DNA from 4 places in the Halomonas sp. FeN2 genome. Region 2 is predicted to be linked to each of the others. Evidence: predicted binding sites of a transcription regulator. Region 2 holds the regulator's gene; each other region holds the start of a gene.

Region 1 (7,415 bases), 2.1 Mb from region 2:
CCACCGCCAGAATCACATCGGCGTTGGCCGCCAGCTCGCGCACCGCGGGCAAAGCTGCATTGGCACCCAAATCCAGCGGGTGGTCACGGCCCAGCAGGCCTTTGGCGTTGATCGTGGTCGCCGTAGGCGCATCGAGCTTTTCTACCAATGCTCGTGCCGCCTCGGGTGATGCCGCGCAGCCACCGCCCAGCAGCACCAGAGGCTGCTTCGCCGCCTTCAGCAGGCGAGCAGCTTCGACAAGCCCTTCCGGATCAGGCGCGGCGCGGTAAAGCCTCGGCGCCTGCCAACTCACCGGCGCGTTCACCGGTGCATTGAACAGGTCGATGGGGATTTCGATGTGCACCGGGCCCGGCCGCGCGCCGTTGAACACGGCAAAGGCGCGGGCCAGCACCTCGGGTAGCGTATTGGCGTCCAGCAGCGTATGGCTGAACCGCGCAACGCCGCTGATCATCTGCTGCTGGCTGGGCAGCTCGTGCAGCCGCCCTTGGTCCATCCCAAGCGTATCGCGACGATTCACGCTGGAGATCACCAGCATGGGGATCGAATCCGCCAGGGCCTGGCCCATGGCGGTCGCCATATTGGTCATCCCAGGCCCGGTGATAATCAGGCACACCCCCGGCTGTCCGCTGGCGCGGGCATAGCCATCGGCCATAAACCCCGCGCCCTGCTCATGGCGCGGGGTTATATGCTGCACATTGCTGCCTTCCAGACCGCGATAAAGCTCCACCGTGTGCACACCTGGGATGCCGAACAGGGCCCGCACCCCGTAAGTATCGCGCAGCAGGCGGATCAGCAGTTCGGCACAGGTCATGGTCGATTGATTGCTCGTTGCATCAGCGTTCATTGCAGGCCCCTTAGAAGAAAAACGTGTGGGCCATAAAGGCAATGATCGGCAGCGTAATGGCGGTACGCAGCAGGAAGATGGCGACCAGTTCCCAGAGCTTGATGGGGATTTTCGACTTGAGCAGCAGCGCGCCGATTTCCGACATGTAGATCAACTGGGTGAGCGACAGGCAGGCAATCACAAAGCGGGTGAGTTCGCTTTCGATATTGGTCGCCAGCACCGCGGGCAGGAACATATCGGCAAAGCCCACCAGGGTGGCAGGCGCCGCCGCTTCTGCCTCGGGAATCCGCAGCAGCTCAAGCACCGGCACCATGGGGTAGGAAAGCCAGGTAAACAGCGGGGTAAATTCCGCCAGAATCAACGCCACCGTGCCAATGGCGAACACCAAGGGAAGTAAGCCGAGGAAAATATCCATCACGTTGAGGAGCGCCAAACGTGCCAGCTCTCGGGGCCCAGGAGCTCCGGCGGCGCGATTGGTAGCCTGAATCAAGCTGTAACGAAACAGACCCACTTTTTCAGTGCGCTCTTCGCTCAACTGGCAGCCCACCGGCTCGTAATAGTCATTGGACTTGCGCGACAGCGGCGGCAGGCGCGGCACGATGACCGCCGCGATCAATCCGGAGACCACCACCGTGAAGTAGAACTGCACAAACAGGTGGTTGATATCCACGAAGCTGGTGACGAGCAGCGCAAACGCAATCGAGACCACCGAAAAGTTGGTGGCAATGACCGAGGCTTCGCGGCGGTTATAGAAGCCCTGCTCGTACTGCTGCGTGGTGATCAGCACGCCGACGGTGCCCGATCCCATCCAGGAGGCAGTGGCATCGATGGCGCTGCGCCCCGGCAGGTTAAAAATCACCCGAAATGGCTTACGTACCATACTGCCGATGAACTCCATAAAGCCAAACTCGACCAGAAACGGCAGCAGCAGCGCGGCAAAGAAAAAGAAGGTGAGCAGTACCGGCGCCAAGTCATTGAGCATCACGCCACCGGTAAAGGAAGCGGTCACGAACTCAGGCCCGAACTGAAAATAGGTCATCACAGCAAAAAGCGCGCCTAATACGCGCATCGCAAGCCACACCGGGCCAACATGAAACATTTCGTGCAGCATGCCCTTTTTGGCCCAGGATGGGTTAGCTAACTTGGCGTAAATCGTCGCTACCACCGATAGGCAGAGTACCACTACCGCAATAGCTGGCAGCGCCGAGCCCAGCAAGGCCTGCAAACTATCGGCCATGAGCCCCATGCCGATGTTAATGGTATCGCCCACCTGAAAAGGGACGAGAAACAGCAGCACCCCAATTAGCGAGGGAATGATAAACTTCAGTAAATGCGCGAGCGGTATCGGCGCCGACGAGGTCGGCTCTTCCGATTTAATGTTGCTATACGACATAGGATTCACCCATTGGAAGTGATTATTGGAGGTGGGCTGGCGGCGTTGTTAGGTCAGTACGTTTATTATTTAATCGCTATTTCTTTGATAGCTATTCGGTTAGCGTCACTCGCCACGCTTTACGCCCGGCAGTACGCAGAGCATTTCATACAGCAGCGTGGCGCCCATCAGTGCAGTGTTGCCGCTGGGGTCGTAAGGCGGTGATACTTCCACCAGGTCGCAGCCGACAATATTCAGCCCAGCGGCACCGCGAACCAGCTCCAATCCTTGGCTAGAGGTCAGTCCCCCCATTTCCACCGTGCCGGTGCCGGGGGCAACAGAAGGATCCAGGCCGTCGATGTCGAAACTGATGTACACCGGGATATCGCCCATCTGCTCGCGCACTTCCTGCATCAACGGCGCTAGAGAGCGATACCAGCACTCTTCGGCGGGAACGACGCGAAAGCCCTGATCGCGGCACCAGTCAAAATCCTCAGCGGCATAGCCGGTACCGCGCAGGCCGATTTGCACTACCTTGCCATGGGCCAATAAACCCTCCTCCTGGGCACGACGAAACGGCGTGCCGTGGGCAATTGGCTCGCCGAACATGTGCTCATTGACATCGGCATGGGCATCGATATGAATCAGCCCCACCGGGCCGTGCTTTTTGGCCATGGCGCGGAGGATAGGCAGCGTGAGCGTATGTTCTCCGCCCAGGGTCAGCGGAATGCAGTCATGTTTCAGCACCTCATCGTAAAAGGCGGTGATGATGTCGACGCTTTTAGGCAGGTGGAAAGTATTGATGGGTACATCGCCGATATCGGCGACCTGCAGGCTTTCAAAGGGCGCGGCGCGGGTCGCCATATTGTAGGGGCGCAGCATGCGCGACTCGTCGCGAATCTGGCGCGGCCCAAGCCGCGTGCCAGGACGATTTGAAGTGCCAATATCCATAGGGATACCAATAAATGCCGCGTCTAATCCCTCGGCGGTTTCTTGAGTAGGCAGGCGCATCATGGTGGCAGGGCCTGCAAAGCGCGGCATGGTGTTGCCGCCCAGGGGCTGATTAAACTCCGACATACACATCTCCTTATATTTTTTGGCGGTGAGCACGGTGTAGGTATTGGCCTAGCTCTTTTCACTCATCTTCTAAAGACACTGCACAGACCGTGCCAAGTCGAAGATGCCCATAAAGTGGTGGGATTAGCGACCAAACGATGCAAAAATGAATCAAATAGAAGCTTTTTCAATTCATTCTTGAATCAAAAATTCAAAAATGAATCACTCAGAGGAGGCGGCTGCGATGAGTGAAATAGACAGGCGCGTGCTGCGAACCATTGTGGAGACCGCAAACGACCACTTCTTTATTGTCAGTGGCGATGGGCAAATAGTGGACATCAGCCCAGGAGCCGAAGCGGTTTACGGAGTATCCAGAGAGGAGTTGCTCTCCAGCAGTGTGCAGCAACTGCAAGCGGCCGGGGTACTCAAACCCTCCATCACCATGGAAGTAATGCGCACCCGCCGGCCTGCGCAGCTTATGCAGGTCACCGGAACAGGCCGCCGGGTGATTGCCGAAGCCTACCCAGTGTTCGTCGACGGCAAGCTTGAGCGCATTATCAGCCGCTCGCGGGATTTAACCGACTTGCAGCTATTGCAGGACGAGTATGCGCTGCTGCAAAAACGCTTTAGCGAACACTTAAAGCGCAGTCAGGCAGCGCCAGACGCGGAAGAGCAGGCGCTGGATGACGCCCTGGACAATTTGCAGGTGCGCAGCAGCGTGATGCGTGAAATTGCGCTGCTGCTTAAACGGGTCGCCCCTTCGGATGCCAACGTGCTGATGCTGGGGGAATCAGGTGTGGGTAAAAGCGCCTTTGCCAAACAGCTACACCGCTGGAGCCAGCGCTGTGACGGCCCCTTTATTGACGTTAACTGCGCGGCGATTCCCGAGAATCTGTTTGAATCCGAGATGTTTGGCTACCAGCCCGGCGCTTTCAGCGGTGCCGCTCGCCAGGGCAAAGCCGGGCTGTTAGAGCAGGCCGAGGGCGGCACGCTGTTTTTGGATGAAATAGGCGAGCTGCCGCTGCTAATGCAAACCAAACTGCTCAAGGTGATCCAGGACGGTAGTTTGACCCGACTGGGTGACACCCGATCACGCAAGGTCAATTTCCGCTTGGTTGTGGCGACCAATCAGGATTTGGGCAAGCAAGTAGAGGCCGGACTTTTCCGTCTGGATCTTTACTACCGCCTCAATGTGATCCCCGTGACCCTGCCGCCGCTACGTGACCGGCGGGAGGATATCCCCGACCTGGTTGAAGCGTGTTTAAACCGGCTCAACCAGCGCTATGGGCGGCAAAAAATCCTTGATACCCGCGTTTGGTCGACCCTGATGGGCAGCGAATGGCCGGGGAATGTCCGTGAGCTGGAGAATTGGCTAGAAAGAGCCTGGCTTTCCAGCCCCACCGATCAAATCGAGGTGCCCGCCGCACTCCCTCACGCCGAGCAGCATCCGGCCAACTTGCCGAGCGCCTCGCCAGCAACGTCGGCAGTAGCACTCGAACCCCAGGAAACCCTCAAGCAATACCTAGCGCGGCTGGAGCGTGAAACCCTTGAGGAGCTGTGCAACACACTCCCCAGCACCTACGCCATTGCCGAACGACTGGGCATTAGCCAATCCAGCGTGGTGCGCAGGCTGCAGCGTTATGGCATTAAGGTCGCCAGGTGATTCTCTGCTTGACACAACTGCTGTCATCAACCATCCATGTAAGTGTCATGAAACGGCAACACCTTCAACACAAGCTGAACCAATAACAACCAACAGCCGGTGATGTGTGTGCTATGTCAAACCAATCGCGAATACGCTTAGAGGGCGTCACTAAACGTTGGGGCGCCTCTGCGGCTGTGGATGGTATTTCGTTTGATGTTACCCCAGGGCAGTTTGTCATTCTGCTCGGCCCTTCAGGCTGCGGTAAATCCACCACGCTACGCATGATTGCAGGCTTGGAAGAAGCCAGCGACGGCCAAATTCATATTGGCGAACGCGACGTCACGCGCCTGCCGCCCGGCGACCGTGGGCTAAGCATGGTATTCCAGTCCTATGCGCTGTTTCCGCATTTGAGTGCGGCTGACAATATCGTGTTTGGCCTGCGCAGCCGCAAAGTCCCCAAAGCCGAGCAGCGCCAGCGACTGGCCAAGGTCGCCGAACTGGTCGATTTAACCGATTACCTAAACCGCAAACCTGCCCAGCTTTCCGGCGGCCAACGCCAGCGGGTGGCTTTGGCGCGCTCGGTGATCTCCGAACACCCGATCTGCTTGATGGACGAGCCACTCTCCAACCTGGACGCCCGGCTGCGCAGCGATATGCGCCGGGAAATCAAAGCACTACAAAGCCGCCTGAACATGACGGTGATTTACGTCACCCACGACCAGGTGGAAGCCATGAGCATGGGTGATCGTGTGATTCTGATGCAGCATGGCAAAATCGTTCAGGACGGCACCCCAGACGAGCTCTACAACCGCCCCGCTAGCGCTTTTGCCGCCAGCTTTATTGGCAGCCCCGCCATGAATCTGCTGCCATTAGTGGCCGGTGAGAATGGCGCCGTTATCGAAGGTGAACCCAGTACCCCCGTAGCCCCCTTGGAGGCCGCTGGTTGTCACTTGGGCATCCGCCCGGAAGATGTTGAGCTGCGAATTGCACCCGGTTCCGGCGTGCCCGCTAACGTATTAAGTGAAGAGTACTTGGGAGCGGACACTATTGCGTATGTCGCGGTGGGTTCGCACACCCTACGCGTGCGGCTTAGCGGCAAGCAGACACTAACAGGCCAGCCATGCAGCCTCTATTGGACGTCAGAGAATACACACCTTTTCGATGCCGAAGGCCTGCGGCGGGATGACCTGACGCCGACCCCATTACCCAGCTCATCTCGAAGCATTCCTCGTCCACCGGCGGTGGGCTCTTTCCAACACTGACAGCAGTATTGACACTTGCGGAGTCTCTTATGCGTTTGCGTACCCCTTTTGCAATGACCGCCCTGGCAGCGGGCTTGTTAAGCGCCGCCCAGGTAAACGCGGATAGCGTCGATCTGACCATGTACTACCCGGTCGCGGTGGGCGGTGCACTCACCGACGTGGTTGATAACCTGGTGGAAGAGTTTGAGAGCGAATACCCCGATATCAATGTGGAAGCGATCTACGCCGGTAACTACGACGACACCCGCGTGCGCGCCATGTCGGCGATGGAAGCGGGTGATACGCCCCAACTATCGGTCATGTTCTCCATCGACCTGTACGAGCTGATTGAGCAGAACGCCATCGTCGCCTTTGACGACCTGGTCGAAACCGATGAAGAGCGCGAATGGCTCGATGGCTTCTACCCAGGGCTGATGGAAAATGGCCAGCTGGATGGCAAAACCTACGGCATCCCCTTCCAGCGCTCCACCATCGTACTGTTCTGGAACAAGGACGCCTTTGAAGCCGCTGGCCTAGACCCCGAAACACCCCCGGAAAACTGGGAAGAGATGGCCGAGATGGCGTCGACCGTGCGCGAAGCCTCCAATGGCGAGCAGTGGGGCGTGATGGTGCCGTCGACTGGCTACCCCTACTGGATGTTCCAGGCCTTCGCCTTTCAGAACGGCCACCGGCTAATGAGTGAAGATGGCACCGAGGTCTACTTCGACGACCCCGCAGCGGTTGAAGCGCTGGAGTACTGGGTGTCGCTGGCCACCGAGCACAATGCCATGCCCGACGGCACCATCGAGTGGGGCACCCTGCGCCAGAACTTCCTTGAAGAGTCCACGGCGATGATGTGGCACACCACGGGCAACCTGACCGCCGTACGCAGCGAAGCCAATTTTGATTTTGGCGTCGCCATGCTGCCGATGAAAACCCAGCGCGGCAGCCCCACCGGCGGCGGCAACTTCTACATTTTTGAAGATGCGACGGAAGAAGAGCAGCGCGCAGCGATGACCTTTATTCGCTGGATGACCGCTCCCGAGCGTGCCGCTGCCTGGTCGATTGAGACCGGCTATATGGGCGTTAGCCCCGCCGCTTATGAGACCGACGCGCTGCAAAGCTACGTGGAAGAGTTCGCGCCAGCAGCGGTCGCCCGCGACCAGCTTGAACACGGCACGGCAGAGCTTTCTACCTACCAGGGTGGCCGCATTCGCCGCGCCTTGGATAACGCCGTACAGGCGGCACTCACCGGAC
Region 2 (7,415 bases):
AGGCAGCGACACAAAGCCTGCCCATAAGCGTGGCGCCACGACGCGACGTAGCGGGTCGACGCCAATCATCTCCATGCTGGTGAGCTGCTCTGTTGCCTTCATCAAACCAATCTCTGCAGTCAGCGCAGAACCTGCCCGCCCAGCAAACAGCAGGGCCGCCACAACCGGCGCTAGCTCACGCAATAGTGAAAGCGCCACCATTTGGCCCAGCGCCTGCTCAGCGCCGAAATCGACCAAAATGGTATAGCCCTGCAGTGCCAGCACCATGCCGATAAACAGCCCCGACACCAGCACAATGGCTAATGAAAGCACGCCAACAAAGTGCATCTGGTGCAACCATAATCGCCAACCTTCCCGGGAAGGCACACCAATTGCGGACTGAAATAGAAACACGCCAGCCCGACCTAATGCTTCCATTAGGTCGCACCCTCGGCGCCCCAGCCGGGTGATACGCGCGGTGCCGTTAGAGAATTTTGACTGCATTAATCCTGCCCTTTATTTACCCTGCTTTTGTGAATTTAAGCGCCTTGTGTCACCCACCCTAGCGGTTCTATTTAGCTGGAGCTTCACCCAGAATATCGCGATAAAACGCCTTAGCGGGGTAATGAAAGGGGACTGGGCCGTCAGGCTCGCCATGAATAAACTGGCGAACACGCGGGTCTTGATTAGTATCCAAGGTCTGTGGTGTGCCATGAGCAACCACCTGACCATCGGCAATCAAATAGAGGTAGTCCGCGATACTCAAGGTCTCCTTGATATCATGAGAGACCACCACAGAGGTAAGCTGCAGCGCTTGATTAAGACGCTTAATTAGCTGCACCAACACGCCCATTGAGATGGGATCCTGACCAACAAACGGCTCGTCATATAAAATCAGCTCGGGATCCAGCGCTACCGCACGCGCCAATGCGACCCGCCGCGCCATCCCCCCTGACAGCTCCGCAGGTGTTAAGTGTCGAGCTCCGCGCAGCCCGACTGCCTGCAGCTTCAGCAACGCAAGGTCGCGCACCATCGTATCGGGCAAATCCGTATGCACCCTCAGCGGGAAGGCAACGTTCTCGAACACATCCAAATCGGAAAATAGCGCCCCACTCTGAAACAGCATTCCCATCCGCTTACGTAGGGTGAATAGCGCCTTCCGGGACAGCTTATGAACATCCTGCCCATCAATGAGTATTCGCCCGCTTTCTGGGGTCAACTGTCCACCGATCAGCTTCAGCAACGTCGTTTTACCGGTGCCGCTTGGCCCCATGATCGCGGTTACTTTACCCCGCGGTATGGTCATATTCACACCACGGAAAATTTCGTGGTCGCCACGAGAGAAATAAAGGTTTTCAATTTCTATAAAGGGTGCATCTGTCATGGATCAGTTGACTCTTAACGAGGCGCAGCTAGGGCTAATTATCATACCCTACTTGCTGCTACTGCAGTTAGAAAACAGCGTTTCTAAAACATTATCGAACATTGTACTATAACGCTACACAACATTACTGTGCGAGGAGCCTTCCTATTGATTAAAAAAACCAGTGGTGAGCCAATCCCTAGGCCAGACCAAGTTATCAATCAAGCCTCCAGGGGTAACGACCTCAATTACTGCCTATAAGCAGTGATGAGATGTTATTCTTGGCGGTTACGACTTTTTATATTTTCAATCGTTAAGAGAAAACGCCATGCGCCAGCCTCTCGCTTCATCCAGCCTACTACGCGAAAGCGCGATGCGTACGCTGCAAATTGAGCAGGCAGCGATTGGAGGCCTCCAGGCTAAACTAGACGAAAGCTTTGACCGCGCCTGCGAATTGATCCTCGCCTGCCAAGGGCGCGTGGTAGTGACAGGCATGGGCAAGTCGGGGCATATTGCAGGTAAGTTGGCAGCAACGCTTGCCAGTACCGGCACACCGGCCTTTTTCGTTCACCCCGGAGAAGCCAGCCACGGCGACTTAGGTATGATCACCCGTACTGATGTAGTGCTGGCACTCTCTAACTCGGGTGAAACGGCCGAAGTCACTGCGCTACTGCCACTGCTTAAACGCCTGGGCACACCGCTGGTCAGCATGACGGGACGACCAAACTCAACCCTCGCCAAGCACGCTGACGCGCACTTAAACAGTGGGGTTGAACGTGAGGCATGCCCGCTCGACCTCGCTCCCACCAGCTCCACCACCGCTGCGCTCGCCCTGGGTGACGCACTGGCGGTGGCGTTACTGGAAGCACGCGGCTTTACCGCTGAAGATTTTGCCCTTTCCCATCCTGGAGGCAGTTTAGGCAAACGCCTGCTACTGCGCGTTAGAGACCTGATGCACGACGGCGCGCGCCTGCCCCAGGTCGCGCTGGGCAGCCCGCTGCGCGATGCGTTATTGGAGATTACCCGGCAAGGGCTTGGCTTTACCTGTGTGGTGGATAGCGATGGACGCCTCGCCGGAGTCTATACCGATGGCGACCTTCGGCGCACGCTGGATCAATTCCATAATCTGCATGATGTGCTCGTTGATGATGTCATGACTCGACCGGGCAAACGCATCGGCCCCGACATCCTAGCGGCCGAAGCGGTGCGCATAATGGAAGAGAGCCGTATTACCGCGCTAGCGGTGGTCGATGAACAACAGCGCCCTATTGGGGCTCTACATATGCACGACCTGCTCGCCAGCGGCGTTATTTAACCCAGCGGCGTTTTTATTTCGTTCGGTTTTTACGATTTTACTGATATGGAGGCTCTATGACCCTACCTGCTGCGCTACTCGATCGACTCCGCCGCGTACGCTTATTGGCGCTGGATGTTGACGGCATACTCACCGATGGCCGCCTCTACTTTCAGGCCGATGGAATCGAAATCAAAGCATTCCATACCCAGGATGGCCATGGGCTAAAACTTCTCAAACGCGTGGGCGTACATGTTGCACTGATTACCGGGCGCGACTCTCCCATGGTGAGCCAACGCGCTGCAGCCTTGGGTATCGACCATGTCCACCAAGGCTGTGAAGACAAGCTAGCCACCCTTCGCGGGCTTTGTCAGCGCCTCGATATCGAGCTGGAACAGGTGGCTTATTGTGGCGACGATCTACCCGATCTAGCGGCTATTAAGCGTTGCGGCGTAGGCATTACCGTACCTAACGCGCCAGACTACATGCACACCCACGCCGACTGGATCACCGAACGCCTGGGTGGCCACGGTGCCGTGCGCGAAATTTGCGATACGCTGCTTGAATCGCAAGGGCACTGGGGCGCGGTGCTCGACACCTATCTGCACGGCCGCACTTAAATGGCTAAACGCTTTAAAGTACGCCTCTGGCTAGCCGGGCTAGTAATAGCGCTAGGGGCCCTGCTGGTATGGCTTGACCCTCGTGGGCCTCAAGGCACCAGCATCGATCCGGAAGCGCAGGCCCAGGAACCAGGCCACGTACTGGAAAATGCTGAAATTACGCTATTCGGCGATAACGGCAACGTTTTGCAGTCGCTGAAAACACCGCGCCTTATCCATACGCCTCAGCAAAGCGAAACCTGGACAGAAGAGCCCGAAGCGGTACTGTATGACAATGAGGATCGTCAATGGCTAGCGAGTGCCGATGTAGGCACGCTCAACACTGCTACCCAAGCTCTGCTACTGTCAGGCTCAGCTCAGTTGATAGCACCGGACGAAGGCTGGCAGCTAGATACTGAGCTACTCCATTATGATGGCCTAAATCAGCATGCGTGGAGTGAAACACCGGTCGTGCTTCAGCAACCACCCCAGCAAATGAGCGCTTCACGCTTGGACGTGTGGCTTAACAATAGCCGGGTTCGCCTAACTGATAACGTGCGCGGCATACACCCCCCGGCCACGCAACCTTAAGCTTAAGAGGAGTCGCCATGAAAGCACTTATCTACACAGCCCTTTTTGCACTCGCTATGCCGGTATCGTCGTTGGCTCAAACTTCACAACAAGCTCCCGTGGAAGTTGAAGCCGACCGGTTGGATCTCGACCAGCGGGCCGGGACTGCTGTTTACACTGGGGATGTGGACATTCGCCAGGGGGAAATGCAGCTGCGCGGCGACCGGGTAGAGATCGAACGCAACGACGCGGGCGAACTCTCGACGGCAACCGCCACCGGAGAGCGCGCCTACTTGCGCCATCAAGGCGAAGGGCAAGATGGCCCTACAGAGGGCTGGGCACGGCGGATTATTTATCACGTCGCCGAGCGCCGCGTTGAGTTAATTGACCAAGCCGAACTGACCCAACAGGAGGACAAATTTAGCGGCGGGCGACTTGAATATTTTATTGATCGTGAAGTGATTCAAGCACGCTCTGACGTTGACGGCAGCGAGCCCCAGCGCATACGTATGACCCTTCAGCCTGAACAATAGGGAGTCAAGCTGTGGCAACTGCTGACACTACGCCGAACAACATCCTTACACCGAACAAAACCCTTTATGCCCACCACCTGGCTAAAAGCTACAAACGCCGCCGTGTGGTTAAAGACATCAATTTGGAAATCTGCCAAGGCAGCGTCGTTGGGCTCCTGGGCCCCAATGGCGCGGGTAAAACCACCTCATTCTATATGATCGTTGGGCTAGTCAAGTCCGACGCTGGCAAGGTGGGTATCGACGATGTGGATTTAACCCGCGCCCCCATGCACGAGCGCGCAGCGGCGGGAATTGGCTATCTACCTCAAGAGGCATCTATTTTCCGCAAACTCTCGGTTGCCGATAATATTATGGCGATACTCGAGACCCGCAAAGAGCTTAGTCGCAGCGACCGCGAACAGCGCCTGGAAGCGCTACTCGAAGACTTCCATATTACCCATATCCGCGACAACCTGGGCATGAGCCTTTCAGGGGGCGAGCGCCGGCGTGTAGAAATCGCCCGTTCGCTAGCCACAGAGCCCGCTTTTATTCTGCTTGATGAGCCTTTTGCGGGCGTTGACCCCATCTCGGTAGGTGATATTAAAAGCATTATTCGTGCGCTTAAACAGCGCCATATCGGCGTGCTGATTACTGATCACAACGTGCGTGAAACCCTGGATATTTGCGATATCGCCTATATCGTCGGCGATGGGCAAATCATCGCCAGTGGCTCGCCGGCTTCGATTCTCACCAATCAAAAAGTAAGGGACGTGTATTTGGGCGCCGATTTTCGTCTGTAACAGTTTCGCCTTCATCGCCCCTAAATAGCGCTTTAAAACAACTTTACTACCAATGGCATGCTTATTGCACTTGCGCCAAGCACTCACTCGCACTAGGGTGGAGCATTCTGATTAACGAGTGGTTCTCAGATGGTCATGAAAGCTTCTCTCCAACTGCGTATCGGCACACAGCTGACCATGACGCCCCAGTTGCAGCAGGCCATTGCGCTGCTGCAACTCTCTACGCTGGATCTTCGTCAAGAAATTCAGCAGGCACTTGATGCCAATCCCATGCTGGAGCAGGAAGATGAATTTAGTGAGCAGGCTGTCAGCGAGCCTAAGGAAGAAGAGTGGTCAGAGAGCATCCCTACTGAGCTCTCGGTAGATAGCGACTGGTCAGATACCTATCAAGATATGGGCAGTCAGGGGGGTAGCAGCAGCGAAGGCCCTGATTTTGAGCGTCAGGCAGCAGGGCAAAGCCTGCATGGCCACCTGCTATGGCAGCTTGCCATGACCGATTTTAGCGCCCGCGAGCAGCTTGTCGCGGAGAGTTTAATCGACGCGCTCGACGCTAACGGCTACCTAACCCAACCGCTCAACGACATCCGTGAAGGCCTGCGCGCCCAGGGCATTGACGGGCTTAGTCAACGCGAAGTGGAAACCATTCTGCTCAAGCTCCAGCAGTTTGAGCCGACCGGCATCTTTGCCCGGGATCTGCGTGAATGCTTGATGCTGCAGCTCGCCGCCCTCCCCGATGATACGCCACTGCTGGTTCCCGCTCGCCGTTTAGTGCGGCAGTTTCTCGAAGCGCTTGGTAAAGACGATATGCGCCTGCTGAAGCGCCGCCTAGGGCTCGACGACGAACAGTTGACCGACGTCATCCTACTGATTCGCAGCCTAGACCCACGGCCAGGCAGCGCTTACGGCGACACCGACGATAGCTATGTTACCCCCGACCTAGTCGTGCGCCACGATAACGAAGGCTGGCACTTAGAACTCAACCCAGAAGCCCTGCCAAGGCTGCGCATTCAGCCGGACTACGCCAGCTTGATTAAGCGAGCGGACAAGAGCCAGGACAATCAGTTTCTCAAAGAACACCTCCAGGAAGCGCGCTGGCTGATCAAAAGCCTCTCTAGCCGAAACGATACGCTGCTGCGTGTGGGTCGCGAAATCATTACCCGCCAGATTGGCTTTTTGGAGCACGGTGAAGAAGCCATGAAGCCATTGATACTGGCCGATATTGCCGAAGCCGTCGAGATGCACGAGTCGACTATTTCACGGGTAACGACGCAAAAATATATCCATACACCTCGAGGCGTGTTTGAACTCAAATACTTTTTCTCAAGCCAGGTGAGCGGTCAAGATGGCGATAGCCATTCCAGCACTGCCATCCGGGCACGTCTCAAGAAACTGATTCAAGAGGAGCCGCCCGGCAAGCCGCTTTCAGATAGTCGCTTAGTGACGCTGTTAGGCGAGGGAGGGATTCAAGTGGCGCGTCGTACGGTGGCGAAATACCGTGAAGCCATGGGCATTCCCTCATCTAGTGAACGGCGCCGTTTGCGCTAACTTCGCTAACGTTTCAGGGAAACTCTCGACAAGGGCTTTGCAACGCGGCAAAAAGGGTTACAATCGAAGTACAGTCCGATGGATAAGGAGCACGTCAATGCAAGTAAATATCACTGGTCATCACGTAGAACTGACTGACGCCTTGCGTGACTATGTCAACGAAAAGCTTGAGCGTGTAGAGCGCCATTACGACAATATAACTACGGTGCAAGTCACCTTATCAGTGGAGAAAGAGCGCCAGCAGGCCGCCTGTACGCTGCACGCAGCAGGTGCTGACTTACATGCGGAAGCCCTAGACAGTGATATGTACGCCGCTATCGACGCGCTAGCGGATAAAATCGACCGTCAACTCGTTAAACACAAGGAAAAAGCACAAGCTCGCGCCCAAGGCGCTGGTGTGCGTTAATTCAATGACGTTGGAAACCATACTCCCCCCGGAACGTGTTCTGTATGACGTACCCGGGGGTAGCAAAAAAAGGGTGCTGGAGTTTTACAGCACCTTTATTGCCCAAAATATCCCCAGCCTGGACAGCCAAGAAGTGTTTAGCCGTTTAATCGGCCGCGAGCGCTTAGGTAGTACGGGTATTGGTAACGGCGTGGCTATTCCCCATGCGCGGAGCCCCCACTGCACCGCCCCTATCGCCGGGTTTTTAAAGCTGGCTGAAGCAATCGATTTCGATGCTATCGACGGCGATCCGGTAGATCTGGTATTTGTCCTGTTGGTACCCGAAGAGGCAGATGACACGCATCTCT
Region 3 (7,415 bases), 260 kb from region 2:
CCGCCAGCGTAGTGCGACATATCGCTGATGGCGACCTGACCCAAGTTACTCAACTTTCACCAAAGGATCAGCAGAGCCTACTTTTTAATATCAATCGCATGCGCGAGGCACTCGCTGAGACGATTGGCGATATCCACCTCGGCGCGAGTCAGGTCAACAGTGGCGTAGAGCAGATCGTTGGCGTTAACGAAGAGCTTTCCACCCGTACCGAACAGCAGGCAGCTTCATTAGCCGAAACGGCCTCCAGCATGGAGCAGCTTACCGCCACGGTTAAGCAAAATGCCGAGCACGCCGATCACGCGCGTACGCTTGCCACCCGAGCGGCCGACAGTGCGCAGCGCGGCAGTGACTCGATGTCAACGGTGATCACCACCATGGCGACGATTAACGAAAGCGCCACTCAAATGAGCAGCATCGTTAACACCATTGACGGGATCGCCTTCCAAACCAACATTTTGGCCCTAAACGCCTCGGTGGAAGCCGCGCGCGCAGGCGATCAGGGCCGTGGTTTTGCCGTGGTTGCCAATGAGGTTCGTCAGCTAGCCAGCCGCTCGGCTGCCGCCGCCCAAGAGATCAAAACGCTGATCGAAGCGTCGGATAGCAAAGTGGTGGAAGGTAGCCGCCAAGTAAGTGACACCGGGGATGTGATCAATGGCATGGTCGCTGACATTAAACAGCTCAGCACACTGGTTCAGGAAATCTCTGCAGCCACCATTGAGCAGAGCAGCGGCATTGAGCAGGTCAACCAGGCGGTAACGCAAATGGATCAAATGACCCAGCAAAATGCCAGCCTGGTGCAACAGAGTAACCACGCCACTCAAACGCTCGCACAGCTCAGCGCCCAGCTGCGTCAGTTGGTTGCTCACTTCCGCATTAACCAGAGCGCTGGGCATGCACATGCAAGTCTGCCAGCCTCTTCCCCTGCCCCGCGGGCAGCCTACCAGGACAGCGATTTTTAGTCTCAATATCCGCTGAGTGAAACCACTCAGCTATCTAGATGTTGTGGGAAGGCGCTTATAGCGCGCGAAGGGTGTTGAAAGCACCCCTTAGGTTAAGCTGGCGAAGTGCCTGAACATTCGCGAGCTAAAGCTCCCTCCCACAGGTTTAGATATCTCCCACAGGTTTAGCTATTTTCCTAGCGGGGATAATTCCACACTGAGTGAATACGAGACAAAAAAGGCCAACTCCCCTTGGGTAGCTGGCCTTTTATTGTCTATATCGTGCAGGAAACGCCTAAACCTTACCCTGGTTATCCAGTTCTACTGCCTCGTGCATGCGCGTGAGCAGATCCGGCACCGCGGCCTGAACACGATTCCAGCTGGGGATAAAAGGTCGCTCTCGCGGGTTATCCATAAAAAGATTGCCCGCTTCGAGCAGGTTACTGGCAAACAGCTCCACGGCCTGCTCTTCGCTGTGACGATCAAGACTTAGACCGTTCATCGTCGCATCGTGGTCATAGGCTTCGATCAAATCCAGCGCAAAGCGGTAGTAGGTGGCTTTAAGCGTGCGGAAGTCTTCGCTGCTAAAGGTAACCCCCTGGGTAGCTAGTTTGCGATAGAGCGCTTTTGAAATATCCAGGCTCATGCGGTTTAAGCCGCTATCAGGATCATCTTCGCTAACCGGCTGATGCTTGTGGTCGTAGGCATCGGCAATATCCACCTGGCAGAGCTGGCGCAGGGAGTAGTTGCGCTGTAACTCCGACAAAACGCCAATTTCCAGCCCCCAGTCTGCGGGCATACGAATCCCCTCGAGCACTTCACTACGCATCGCAAACTCACCTGACAGCGGGTAGCGAAAGCTATCCAGATAATCGAGGTAGGGCATCGGCCCGCAAACCGTTTTAAGCGCCCGCAGCAACGGCGTGACTAATAGTCGAGAGACGCGACCATTTAGCTTGCCCTCGGCAATACGCGGGTAATAACCTTTGCAGAAGCTGTAGTTGAAATTAGGGTGCGCCACGGGATACATCAAGCGCGCAAGTAGCCCCCGCTCATAGGTCAAAATATCGCAGTCGTGAAGCCCTACTACCGTCGAGCGCCCTGATGACAGCATATAGCCTGCGCAATACCACACATTGCGCCCTTTACCAGGCTCTAACGCGCCTAAACCGTGCTCTTCCAGCTCCGCATCCAGGGCACGCAGCCGTGGGCCATCGTTCCATAAGATGCGCGTGTGCTGCGGCAGGCGTGAGAAAAATTCCCGAGCATATAAAAATTGCTCGCGATCGGCTCGATCCAGGCCAATGACAATTTCATTGAGGTACGGGACTTTAACCAGCTCATCGACGATTGCTGACAGCGCCGGCCCTTCCAGCTCAGAAAAAAGCGACGGCAAAATCAGCCCCATTGGACGCCGTCGAGCAAACTGGCACAGCTCTTGTTCAAGCGCTTCCACCGAGCGCCGGGTAAGGTTGTGAAAGTCCGTAATAATACCGTTTTGATGAAAGTCACTCATGCGCTTACCTCCCTGGATTCAAAGTACTGGAGTCAAAGTACTGGACTCAAAGAACTGTACTCAAAGGATCACGACATCTCTCTTCTCCGCCGTCGCTAAACGGCGGTCATCTCGCCCCCACCAGTAGACCACCCCCTCGGCCCAGCCGGTAGGCCCTGTTGCATCCGTGCGGTAAATAGAAGCGTTGCAGGGTTCTACGGCTAAGTCATGGCAACCTCGAATTACCACCGCTTGATCCACCGCTTCGAGCATGGTGATATCGTTTGGCCCATCCCCTAACCCCAATGAAAGAGGCGTTCGGCCTCTTAACGCCGTGAAACGTTTAACCAGCCACTCAACGGCACTTCCTTTATCGGCGGAAAGTCCCATCACATGCCAAAAGCGCCCGCCTTGAGTAAGCTGTAGCCCATCCCCTTCTAAAGCGGTGCGAAACGTCTCTAGAGCTGCCTCGGAGTCCTGCCACAGCAGCGGCTCACTACCTTCCCGCTGCCGCGCATCCCGGGCGCGAACCGCATCAAGCCCGGTGAGCTCCATCACCTCAGCTACGCTCATCTCTCCCATGCGAGTGAAACGAATCCCCAGACGCTCGCGCCAAACCTTCAACCGGGCACGAATAAAGCCAATATCCACACCAGGATGCTTGATAACGACGCCATCACGGCCACTCCCTGGGCGGTCTAAGCGCGCATGGCACCAGCCTGGCGGTAGACCAATAACCGCACCGTTTTCAGCAATAAACGGCGTTGCCGTGAGACCCAGGGCTTCGCGCAGCGGAATCAGTTCGGCACGGGTTTTACTGGTCACCGGAATTACCGGCACCCCCATCTGCTTTAAGCGGGCAAGCCAGGGAGCCGCGGGACTGAAGTCATAGCTGTGATGATCCAGCAGCGAGCCATCTAAATCGGTCACTACCAGACGTGGCTGCAGAGCAGGATCAACCGAAGGGGTTGACTGGGCGGATTCAGGCATAGCACTACCTCTCTTCGGCCTTAACGCTTCGTTAAGACGTCATGTCTCGGACACCTAAATAGCTATGGCCAGCTATTAATTGCTATAGAAAGCATAGCAATTCATAAGCCAAAACAGAGAAGTGTCGATTCAACAGAGGGTTACAGGACTTTTTTGCGGGAAAAATGTATCGCAACACTCGCAAGCACCAAAAAGAGGCAGTTTTAACGCACCAAATAAGTGCAAGAAAAATCACGAGGGAAAATAAAGCTATAAAAAAACGTCACAGGTCTTGGCAACGTCTCATAAATAGCTATACTGAAATTGTACCCACTGGTGATCCTGTACACCCCTCACCTGATTCCAGTGGGCTGCAGTGAGCCAAGCCCTTTGATGCCCGCCTCCCCCGGCGGGCTTTTTTTTGCCCCACCTAAGGGGCGCCTACGGCACCCTTCGCGCGCTGGAAGCGCCCTCCTACAAGTAGCTTCTGGCTTAGGGCTGGCTGTCTGGTGTTGTGGGAGGGAGCTTTAGCTCGCGACCATTCTAGCTTCCAGCCTGAAGACACTAAGGGGCGCCTGCGGCACCCTTCGCGCGCTGGAAGCGCCCTCCTACAAGTCGCTTCTGGCTTAGAGCTGGCTGTAGGGTGTTGTGGGAGGAAGCTTTAGCTCGCGACCATTCTAGCTTCCAGCCGGAAGACACTAAGGGGCGCCTGCGGCCCCCTTCGCGCGCTGGAAGCGCCCTCCTACAAGTAGCTTCTGGCTTAGGGCTGGCTGTAGGGTGTTGTGGGAGGAAGCTTTAGCTCGCGACCATTCTGGCTTCCAGCCGGAAGACACTAAGGGGCGCCTACGGCACCCTTCGCGCGCTAGAAGCGCCCTCCTACAAGTAGCTTCTGGCTTAGTGCTGGCTGTATGGTGTTGTGGGAGGAAGCTTTAGCTCGCGACCATTCTGGCTTCCAGCCGGAAGACACTAAGGGGCGCCTACGGCATCCTTCGCGCGCTGGAAGCGCCCTCCTACAAGTAGCTTCTGGCTTAGCGCTGGCTGTAGGGTGTTGTGGGAGGGAGCTTTAGCTCGCGACCATTCTGGCTTCCAGCCGGAAGACACTAAGGGGCGCCTGCGGCCCCCTTCGCGCGCTGGAAGCGCCCTCCTACAATAGACAACTGCCTCGGTGCCAAAGCTAGTGGTGGGAGGGAGCTTTAGCTCGCGACCATTCTGGCTTCCAGCCGGAAGACACTAAGGGGCGCCTGCGGCACCCTTCGCGCGCTGGAAGCGCCCTCCTACAAGTAGCTTCTGGCTTAGGGCTGGCTGTAGGGTGTTGTGGGAGGGAGCTTTAGCTCGCGACCATTCTGGCTTCCAGCCGGAAGACACTAAGGGGCGCCTGCGGCCCCCTTCGCGCGCTGGAAGCGCCCTCCTACAAGTAGCTTCTGGCTTAGTGCTGGCTGTAGGGTGTTGTGGGAGGAAGCTTTAGCTCGCGACCATTCTAGCTTCCAGCCGGAAGACACTAAGGGGCGCCTGCGGCCCCCTTCGCGCGCTGGAAGCGCCCTCCTACAAGTCGCTTCTGGCTTAGTGATGGCTGTATGGTGTTGTGGGAGGGAGCTTTAGCTCGCGACCATTCTGGCTTCCAGCCGGAAGACACTAAGGGGCGCCTACGGCACCCTTCGCGCGCTAGAAGCGCCCTCCTACAAGTCGCTTCTGGCTTAGTGCTGGCTGTATGGTGTTGTGGGAAATGGGATGGATCCGTCCCTCTGTGCCAAGATGAAGAAGTACTTCATCTAACGTGCGCAGAACACTGACGGCATCTTGAAAGAGGATCCATCCATGAACAACATTAGCATTGTGGGTATTGATCTTGCCAAGCATGTTTTTCAACTTCATGCCGTTGATGACAGTGGCCATAAAGTGTTTAGCAAAAAGATCAAACGTGATCAGTTGAGAACAGTGATGGCGAACCTTCCGCCCTGCATCGTGGCCATGGAAGCGTGTGGCTCCGCTCACTATTGGGCTCGTGAGATCAGCCAGCTTGGTCACGATGCACAACTGCTCCCTCCACAAGCCGTAAAACCGTTTATTCAGGGGCATAAAAATGATGCACGCGATGCCGCCGGTATCGCCGAAGCGGCTGCACGCCCGGCGACACGGCGCGTGACAGTGAAAACCCAGGAACAGCAGTCGCTACAAGCACTGCACCGGGTACGCAGCCGCCTTGTGCGTGCTCGGACGGTGGTCGGCAACGAGCTGCGCGGACTGTTAAATGAGGTTGGCATTATTGTGGCTCAAGGCCACCGGGTTATCCGACAAGGGGATATACGCCAATTGCTAGACGAGCGTCACGATCAGTTGGGAGCCACGTTATGCAACGTGATCCATGACCTCTTAGATGAGTGGCTAGCACTCGACACGCGCATCGCCGAGTACGACAAACGACTAGAGGCGTATGTTCAGGCCTCTCCCTGCACGAAGCAGCTGATGAGCGTTCCTGGCATTGGCCCTGTCAATGCCACCTTGCTCGTCAGTCATATGGGGGATCCCAAGCGTTTCCCTAATGGACGGCAATTTAGCGCTTCTATTGGTTTAGTGCCACGGCAGTACTCAAGTGGCGGTAAGAACGTCTTAAAAAGCATCACCAAACGTGGCAACAGCGAGGTGCGGCGCCAACTCGTTCATGGTGCCAGGGCGGCTTTGAGGCAGTTTCAACGTCAAGAACACCCCGACCGACTGGCTCAATGGGTCATACGGCTGGCGGCACGGGTAGGTCAGCGAAAGGCGATTGTGGCCCTCGCGAATAAAATGGCGCGAATTTGCTGGTCGATACTCGCTCATCAACGCTCTTATCAAGCCTAGAAAAGTGAGGCAGTTGCCTCTACGAGGTACTTAGAAAAAGTCATATTATCGTTTGAAGTAAGTACACCCGAGGTTGCGTGAGTAAGACATTTGATGGCACACAGGTAAGACCGACTCTCTGTCACTCTGTGAAGCTGTTAGGCCCCTTGAGAGGCCGCGTGGGAGATTAAGAGCAGAGAGTGCGCATTCCATCAGGGCCAGGTAGTCGCGCTACCATCAAAGGCCGGATATAAGCGTGCAGTCCTCATCCGTGTGCATCTCGTGGCTTGCTTGCTCAACGGGACGGATCCATATAAGGAAGCTTTAGCTCGCGACCATTCTAGCTTCCAGCCGGAAGACACTAAGGGGCGCCTGCGGCACCCTTCGCGCGCTGGAAGCGCCCTCCTACAAGTCGCTTCTGGCTTAGGGCTGGCTGTAGGGTGTTGTGGGAGGAAGCTTTAGCTCGCGACCATTCTAGCTTCCAGCCGGAAGACACTAAGGGGCGCCTGCGGCCCCCTTCGCGCGCTGGAAGCGCCCTCCTACAAGTCGCTTCTGGCTTAGTGCTGGCTGTAGGGTGTTGTGGGAGGAAGCTTTAGCTCGCGACCATTCTAGCTTCCAGCCGGAAGACACTAAGGGGCGCCTGCGGCCCCCTTCGCGCGCTGGAAGCGCCCTCCTACAAGTCGCTTCTGGCTTAGAGCTGGCTGTAGGGTGTTGTGGGAGGGAGCTTTAGCTCGCGACCATTCTGGCTTCCAGCCGGAAGACACTAAGGGGCGCCTGCGGCCCCCTTCGCGCGCTGGAAGCGCCCTCCTACAAGTAGCTTCTGGCTTAGGGCTGGCTGTAGGGTGTTGTGGGGGCTGTATGGTGTTGTGGGAGGAAGCTTTAGCTCGCGACCATTCTAGCTTCCAGCCGGAAGACACTAAGGGGCGCCTGCGGCCCCCTTCGCGCGCTGGAAGCGCCCCCCCTACAATTTAATAGAACCTTGCAACAGTGAGTATTTACTACTCAACATGAATAACCACCTCAACCCGCCGATTACGTGCACGCCCTTCTGCGGTGGCATTGCTTTCAAGTGGTTTTGTTGCTGCCAAGCCTACGGCGCGTAAACGTTCAGCATCGACACCTTCAGCTTCCAGCGCTTCCACAATGGCAATGGCGCGGGCGCTCGACAACGCCCAGTTAGATGAGAACTCATCGGT
Region 4 (7,415 bases), 2.1 Mb from region 2:
TTGGCATAAGTGATGTCGGTGAAGCTGTAGCCTGCCTGAACCGAGAGGGTATCCGTTAGCTGGGTTTGTGCTTCCAGCTCCAGCCCTTGGGATTCGATCTCCCCTACGGCGCGGTATGGGTCGGTGGGCTGCTCTTTGGTGGCGACGTTCTCCTGGCTGATATGAAACAGCGCCGCACTATATTGGTTTTGGCTACCGTTAGGCTGGTATTTAATGCCGGTTTCCCACTGTTCGCCCTCCATGGGCTTGAGCAGATCGCCACTCTCATCCACGAAGCTGGTGGGGGTGAACGCGGTGGAGTAGCTCATGTAGGGCGCCACGCCGTTATCGAACAGGTAGACCACCCCGGCGCGGCCGCTAAACTGGGTGTCGCTGAGGGAGCTGGTATCACCGCTATCGCGGTTGGCATTGTCGATATTGACCCAGTCGTAGCGGCCACCCAGGGTAAAGCGCCAGTTATCGAGGGCTATCTGGTCTTGCAGGTAAACCCCTGTCTGGTCGATCTCATGGCGTTCGCGTATAGGGGCGTAGAACTCGATGGGGTCGCTGCCATAGACGGGGTTAAAGGCATTGAGCGGCTGGAAATACCCCGATGGCCATGACACATCGTTTTCCCGCTGCTGGTAATCAACCCCGAGCAGCAGTGTGTGATCCATAAAGCCGCTGCTGAGGGTGGTTTCAAGCTGGTTATCGAGTGTCCAGGCTTCCAGCGACTCATCGCTGCCGGAGTAGTAGCGGGTGAGTTCGTCAGATTCCGGTGATACCCAGCCAAAGCCGTAGACCTGATTGAGCACCACGTCGGAATTGAGGTAGCGCATCAATTGGCGGCCAGTCACTTGGTCATTGAAGCGGTGCTCAAGGGCGTAGCCGAACATGCGCTGAGTGCGCTCATAGGTGTCGAAATCCTCTTCACCATCAAAGAAGTTATTGCTGATTTTGCGCCCGTTATGGGCGACCACGGCCCCCTCATAGGGTACGCCGGAGTGGTAGCCGCCTTCGGGTTCATCCTGTAGGTAGGCTTCTACGGTGAGGCTGGTGTCATCGGTGATATCCCAGGTGAGCCTGGGTGCTATGGCATAGCGTTCCTCTTCCGCCGGGCCAAACTGGGTATCCGCGGCGCTGGCAATCCCGGTCAGGCGAAAGGCCACCCGCTGCTCTTCGCCAATCGGCCCGGTGAAGTCAAAAGCGGCGCCGCGCTGGTTATTATTACCCACTCGAAAACGCAGCTCACCGCCCTGTTCAAACGCTGGTTGCTTGCTGTTCAGGGCGACCACCCCGCCAGGGGAGGCGCGGCCATAGAGCACCGAGGCGGGCCCGCGCACTACTTCGATGCTTTCCAGAAACCATGGGTCGATGCGCATGCTGCTATGGGAGTTGGCATCGCCCATCACTTTCAGGCCATCCAGGAAGGTATTGCTCAAGCTGCCGTCAGAAAACCCGCGCAGTACCAGGTAGTCGAAGCGATTGGAGGCGCCGACCTGATTGCTGTAAACACCGGGTGTGTAGTCGGTGGCGCGCTGCACGGTACTTACGCCGCGGTTATCCATCTGTTCGCGGGTAATCGTGGAAACGCTCTGGGGTATTTCGATCGTCGGCGTTTCCACTTTGGTGGCAGCCTGCTGGGCAGTCACCGTGACGGTGGCTAACTCGGTGCTTTCTTGAGCGTATAGCGGAGAAACAGCCAGTGCCGAGAGAACGGCGGCGCTAAGCGGAGAGCGTAGAAAGCGGTGATGGGGGATGAACATGGAGGCACCTGCAATAAGCATCAATTAACCAATGTGTTAATGAGAATTATTGCGCTTAATGGCGATTGAAAGGTATGCGCAATGACAAAAGGCGTATGGGTGCTGTCAAAAAACGCCCAACAGAGGAACTTAGCGCCCCAAAAACAACCCGCGGCTTTTAATGGCGATGGAAAACTTCGTGGGGCGCAATGCCAAAAGCGCGCTTAAAGGCGGTGGCAAAATTGGTGGCGTGGCGGTAGCCACAGGCGTGAGCGGTTTGCTGCACGCTATAGCCTTTGCGTAAGTACGCTTGAGCTTGGGTCAGGCGACAACGTCGTAGATAGTCGAATATCGAGCAGCCGTAACAGCGGTGAAATTTGGTGCGTAGGCTGCTCGGGCTCATCGCGGCGTTGCGGGCCAACTGCTCAAGCCGATAATCCTGGTTGGGGGAGTGTTCGAGCTGCTGACGCAAGCGCTCTAGGCGTTGGTAGTCCCGCTGGGTTAGGCCCGACCTCAGGCTAACTGCTTTACCTTCGTCGCTGGATTCATGGGAGGCAGCTGGCAGCCCATGCGCTAATAACTGGAGCGCGAGCCCCTGCCATAGCAGGCGCTGGCGCTCTACTGGCCAGTTCGAAGCCAGCGCTGCCTCCAGGCTATGAATAAGGAACTGCGGCACCTGCCAGGTATGCAGTACGGGCGTTGCCGGAGGGGCAAAATTGATAGGCGAAGAGTTAATGGACGAGAAAGAGGGCAGCTCTGTGCAAGCCAGAAGCGATACGTTGAGGATGCGCAATCGTTGTGGCGCGGGCTGGAAAACCTCAAGCCCAGTCTGCTCGTTGAAGTGCGCGCTGAAAGCGTCGCCAGCCTGCAACTGAAACGACTGGTGCCCTAGACCGACTTGGATACGGCCCTCGAGTATCACGCTGAGAAACCACGGTGCGGCACGCCGGGAAGTGGAGGCGTAAGCGTGCAGGACATCAAGATCCGAGTGTGTCACCCGCAGTGTGGGGTCTATCTCGACGTCCATCACCCGCCCACGGGCAACACAGGGCGCTGGCTGGGAGCGGTCTGGCGCTTCGGGAAAGCGGTAGTCGATCCCGAAGCGCTGACCAATAGCCAACAGGTCATGGGTGGTGAGTGGTACGCAAGATGGTGTTATCGAGCCGAGTGTAGCCACCCCGTTACCTCACCCTTGAGCGGTTGTCAGCGAGCAGCGAACCAGCACTCAGTACGCCATCGACCAGTTCAGGGTGTAAGTGCGCCCGCGGCCCTGGTAGTCGTAGAGGTACTCTGGGCCGTAGTAGGGCGAATAGAACATGGCGGCTCGTTGTCCCCAGACGGTGGAGTACTGATCATCCAGCAGGTTCTGCACGCCCAGGCTTAAGGTACCAAAATCGGTTTCCTGGCTGAGCGATAAGTCGAGGGTGGTATTGCCATCGATCTCCCGGTCGGCAGCGTCTTTCAGGTCGAAGTTGTGGTTGGCCTGCAAGCGAGCCGAACGTACATAGTCCGTCCAGCCAATAAAGGCGGTGGCGGAAGAGAGCGAGGCATAGCGGGCGTCACGTTTCTCCCACTCCCCTTGGTCGTTCTCCTGCTCGGAACGCACCAGGTGCAGAGTGCCCCCGGCCTCCAGGCCATTATCGAAGTAACGGGTCACGGCGCTTTCCAGGCCGAAGTCGCGCTTCTTCTCATCCACAACGCTAACGCTTAAATCCTCGGCGTTCTCTACTGCCTTGTCCGACCAGGCGTAGTAAAGCGCTGTTTGGGCCGTCCAGTTGCCCCCCTGATAGCGCCAGCCTAGCTCTACTTGATCCGTCTCGATGGCAGATAAAGGGTTGTTATCGACACTGACGTCGGGGCTCTTGCCGTAGTACTTAGCGGGATCTGGCAGTTCGAAGCCCTGGCTAAACTGCAGCCAGTTCTGGTGTCCGTTGCGGTAGTCGTAGAGGGCGCTGGCATTGAAAAGCGTTGCTTCGTAGTCATTCTTGCCGCCGGGAATCCCCTGGAATTCATCTACTTCGACGTCCATATGCTGCTGCCGCAACCCTGCGGAGAGCTTGAGTGCTTGGCTGGCCTGCCAGTCGCCCTGGAGGAAGCCTGAAAGCCCGTCCACCTGATAACCGGGGTAGCGGGGTTCAACCCCTGATGCCTGCTGAACCAGGCCGCCGGAGGCGTCCGAGATATCGGTATCGAACAGCATCTGGCTGGCATCGAAGGTTTCACGATCCAGATCGAGGCCGTAGGTTAGCGAAACGTCATCACCCAGGCGCGATTCAAACAGCGCCTTGATGCCGCTTAAATCGGTGTTTTGCTGTGAGGCGCGAAACTGCAGGCCGTCGGCGACTGGGTAGGGAAAGGCCTGGAAGCTGGACTCCTCCTCGCGGTGAAACGCCTGCAGGTAGAAGTTTTGCCCCCACAGGTTGGCGTGGTGATAGTTGACGTTGACGAGCTTACGGTCGGTTTCCGGATCGCGCTGTGAACGGTAGCCATCGCGAATTTCGGCATCGTTCAAGTTGGGCGTGGCCGCGTCGAGATTGGGAAAATAAACACCCCGATCACCTTCATAGCCTGAACGGTACAGCTGGGCGCCCAGCTCCAGGCTCTGTTCATCGGTCAAACGAAAAGAGAGGTTGCCCAAAACATCAATGCTGCGATTATCCTGCAGGTCGGTCTGGGCGATATCGGGGAAGATTTCCTGGCCGCTGCCGTCATAGTGGCGCCCGTTGTCGCCAATGGCGGTACCCAGATAGCCTTGAACTCGCTCATTGCCGCCGCTGATCGATTGTGACAGACGCCGATCCATATCATCGCTGTTATTGAAGCCAGAGGTGATGCCAGCTTCGGTACGCCAGTTCAGGCCTTCTTCGCCTTTGCGGGTAATGATATTGATCAAGCCCCCCGTCGCACCGCCGCCATACAGGCTGCTGGCGCCGGAAAGCACCTCCACGCGCTCAATATTGAAGGGATCAATGGCATCGAACTGTCGGGAAAGCCCCCGGGAACTGTTTAGCGACACACCATCGATGAGCACCTGCACGCCCCGGCCACGCATGTTTTGCCCATAATTGGTGCGCCCTTGAGGCGCTAGATCCAGCCCCGGCACCAGATGCCCCAATGCTGTCTTTAGGTCTGCACCATTGCGGGTCTGCTGTTGCAGCATCTCTTTATCAATGACCCATACAGCACCCGGAATCTGGCTGATCTGGCTGGGGGTACGCGACCCTACGACCACCATGGTGTCGTCGGCGCTGGCGCTAGACGAAGTACCAGAGGCAGTGTTTTGGGCGAAAACGCCGTTGGAGAAGCTCAGTAACAGACCTGTGCCAATAAGACTCGATAGTGAAACAAACGACGGCGAAGAAAACGGCTTTGTAAAAGGCAGCTTTGCAAAAGACAGCTTTGATAATGACGGGGCGTGCATAGTGAACAATCCGCAGATAGTAAGAAAATCAAAGGCGGAGAGTATCACCACGATATACAAAGTCAACGATAGTGATTCGTATTTATTTTGAGGTGCGCGCAGCAATAGGCTATCACCTATTGCTGCTAATGAAGTTTAAGCGTTATCGGGTTTGTTCTTCTCTTCTTCTGCATCTGATTCCGGCTCATGCGGCTCTGGAACCGGTGGAGCTTCTGCTTCTAATGGCGTGGCCGTTGTTGGCGTGGGCATTGTTGAAGCAGAGGCCTCAACGGCGGCTTCAAGGTTAGCGACTTGACGCTCTAACGCCTCTACCCGTGAACGGGTGCGCTGTAGTACGTCCATTAAAATGTCGAAATCCTCCCGTGAGACAAGCTCCAGGCGGTCAAAGGCGCCACGCACGACTTGCTGCACGCCCTTCTGAATATCTTCCGGCGCCTGGGAGGCGTTTTGTAAACGGTCGCCAATCTGCTGGGCCAGTCGGCTGATGCGGTCTTGAGGCGCCATAGCTGCTTTCTCCTAATAACTCGCTAAATGAACATATATAAAAGTGCTTACCGGTAAGGATACGCAACAGTTGGCGAATTCGCATGTATCGCGTGCTTTTACTGCTTAACCCAGGGTGTGCATCGAAATAGAGCAGGCTACTTTTGCTTACGCTCTTTTTTGGTGCAATAGCGGTGGTATGACAATGGCTTTGCTCGGATTTAGCCCTGAAGATTACTTTTGGTAGCGGCTAATCAACTGACTTGTAAGAAAAAAAAGTCAGCTGGCACAGTATGCGCATTATCGGTTCAGGTGCTTATTCTGGCGGCTGTGCCGCTACCAATCTAGCAGGACTTATCCAGCAGGGGAGATCCGGGATGAAACTCATCACCGCTATCATCAAGCCATTTAAGCTCGACGACGTTCGTGAGGCACTGGCCGACAACGGCGTTCAGGGCATTACGGTCACTGAAGTTAAAGGTTTTGGCCGTCAGAAAGGGCATACCGAGCTGTATCGTGGCGCGGAGTACGTGGTCGACTTTCTACCCAAGGTAAAAGTGGAAGTGGCCGTAGATGACGCCCGTTTAGAGAGCGTATTGGATGCGATCTGTAGTGCGGCTAACAGCGGCAAGATCGGTGACGGCAAGGTGTTTGTGACACCGCTTGAAGACGTTATTCGGATTCGGACAGGCGAGCGCGGTGCGGACGCCGTTTAACGCTGCTTTTTCGGATCATTTCTATAGTTCAACGGGGAACTTACAATGAATGAGTTGACTGATCTGAGCTACGCGCTCGATACGTTCTACTTTCTAATTTGCGGTGTGCTCGTCATGTGGATGGCGGCAGGCTTCTCCATGTTAGAAGCGGGCTTGGTACGCTCCAAAAACACCGCTGAGATCCTGACCAAGAATATCGCGCTGTTCGCCATTGCCTGCACCATGTATTTGCTGGTGGGCTACTACATCATGTACTCCAGCAGCGCTGGCGGCTTCCTGCCCAATCTGGGGTTCTTGATTGGCGCTGAAAACAGTGTGGATGCGGTGACAGCGGGCGGCGATGACGCGCCTTACTACTCCATGCGTTCCGACTTCTTCTTCCAGGTCGTGTTTGTTGCAACCGCCATGTCGATTGTGTCGGGTGCCGTGGCTGAGCGTATGAAACTGTGGGCCTTCCTGGCCTTTGCTGTGGTCATGACCGCATTTATCTATCCGGTGTCTGGCTACTGGACTTGGGGTGGCGGCTGGTTGTCTGAAGTGGGCTACTCGGACTATGCGGGTTCAGGCATTGTGCACCTTGCCGGTGCGGCGGCTGCGCTAGCGGGTGTGATCGTGCTCGGCCCACGTAAAGGCAAATACGGTAAAGACGGTTCTATCCACGCTATTCCTGGTGCCAACATGCCGCTGGCAACGCTGGGTACCTTCATCCTGTGGATGGGTTGGTTCGGTTTCAACGGCGGCTCTGAGCTCAAGCTGGCGGCTGTCGATTCTGCAAACAATGTGGCGCAAGTATTTGTAAACACTAACGCTGCTGCTGCGGGTGGTGTGATTGCCGCCTTGATCCTGGCCAAACTGTGGTTCCGCAAAGCGGATCTGACCATGGCGTTGAACGGTGCACTTGCAGGTTTGGTCGCCATTACTGCTGATCCACTCTCCCCGACTGCGCTGGGTGCCACTATTATTGGTGCAGTTGGCGGCATCATCGTAGTAGCTGCCATCGTTACCCTCGATAAACTGAAGTTGGATGATCCGGTCGGCGCGATCTCGGTTCACGGCGTTGTGGGTATCTGG

Evidence for each region. The regulator sigma-54, encoded in region 2, starts transcription at its own class of promoters, with help from an activator protein. The targets are predictions, from matches to a motif close to TGGCACNNNNNTTGCTNT.
Region 1: a site for sigma-54 is predicted at 3,371-3,388, ahead of speB (agmatinase). Genes of this name have one in related genera too.
Region 3: a site for sigma-54 is predicted at 3,517-3,534, ahead of KF947_RS18830 (HAD-IIB family hydrolase). Genes of this name have one in related genera too.
Region 4: a site for sigma-54 is predicted at 5,913-5,930, ahead of KF947_RS10075 (P-II family nitrogen regulator). Genes of this name have one in related genera too.

What each region holds. Positions count from the first base shown of each region.
Region 1 covers NZ_CP074200.1:1,641,395-1,648,809, forward strand. Annotated here, with positions in the region: gene KF947_RS07620 (5-guanidino-2-oxopentanoate decarboxylase) at 1-844, opposite strand, end outside; gene KF947_RS07625 (YjiH family protein) at 855-2,237, opposite strand; gene speB (agmatinase) at 2,343-3,293, opposite strand; gene KF947_RS07635 (sigma-54 interaction domain-containing protein) at 3,517-4,935, shown strand; gene KF947_RS07640 (ABC transporter ATP-binding protein) at 5,049-6,179, shown strand; gene KF947_RS07645 (ABC transporter substrate-binding protein) at 6,209-7,415, shown strand, end outside.
Region 2 covers NZ_CP074200.1:4,351,623-4,359,037, reverse strand. Annotated here, with positions in the region: gene mlaE (lipid asymmetry maintenance ABC transporter permease subunit MlaE) at 1-483, opposite strand, end outside; gene KF947_RS20010 (ABC transporter ATP-binding protein) at 551-1,363, opposite strand; gene KF947_RS20005 (KpsF/GutQ family sugar-phosphate isomerase) at 1,671-2,657, shown strand; gene KF947_RS20000 (KdsC family phosphatase) at 2,714-3,256, shown strand; gene lptC (LPS export ABC transporter periplasmic protein LptC) at 3,257-3,826, shown strand; gene lptA (lipopolysaccharide transport periplasmic protein LptA) at 3,844-4,338, shown strand; gene lptB (LPS export ABC transporter ATP-binding protein) at 4,350-5,117, shown strand; gene KF947_RS19980 (RNA polymerase factor sigma-54) at 5,247-6,662, shown strand; gene hpf (ribosome hibernation-promoting factor, HPF/YfiA family) at 6,760-7,068, shown strand; gene KF947_RS19970 (PTS sugar transporter subunit IIA) at 7,073-7,415, shown strand, end outside.
Region 3 covers NZ_CP074200.1:4,093,949-4,101,363, reverse strand. Annotated here, with positions in the region: gene htc2 (methyl-accepting chemotaxis protein Htc2) at 1-959, shown strand, start outside; gene KF947_RS18835 (hypothetical protein) at 1,234-2,454, opposite strand; gene KF947_RS18830 (HAD-IIB family hydrolase) at 2,515-3,423, opposite strand; gene KF947_RS18825 (IS110 family transposase) at 5,218-6,240, shown strand; gene KF947_RS18820 (OmpA family protein) at 7,218-7,415, opposite strand, start outside.
Region 4 covers NZ_CP074200.1:2,209,860-2,217,274, reverse strand. Annotated here, with positions in the region: gene KF947_RS10095 (TonB-dependent siderophore receptor) at 1-1,745, opposite strand, end outside; gene KF947_RS10090 (helix-turn-helix transcriptional regulator) at 1,903-2,901, opposite strand; gene KF947_RS10085 (TonB-dependent receptor) at 2,950-5,145, opposite strand; gene KF947_RS10080 (accessory factor UbiK family protein) at 5,281-5,649, opposite strand; gene KF947_RS10075 (P-II family nitrogen regulator) at 6,006-6,344, shown strand; gene KF947_RS10070 (ammonium transporter) at 6,390-7,415, shown strand, end outside.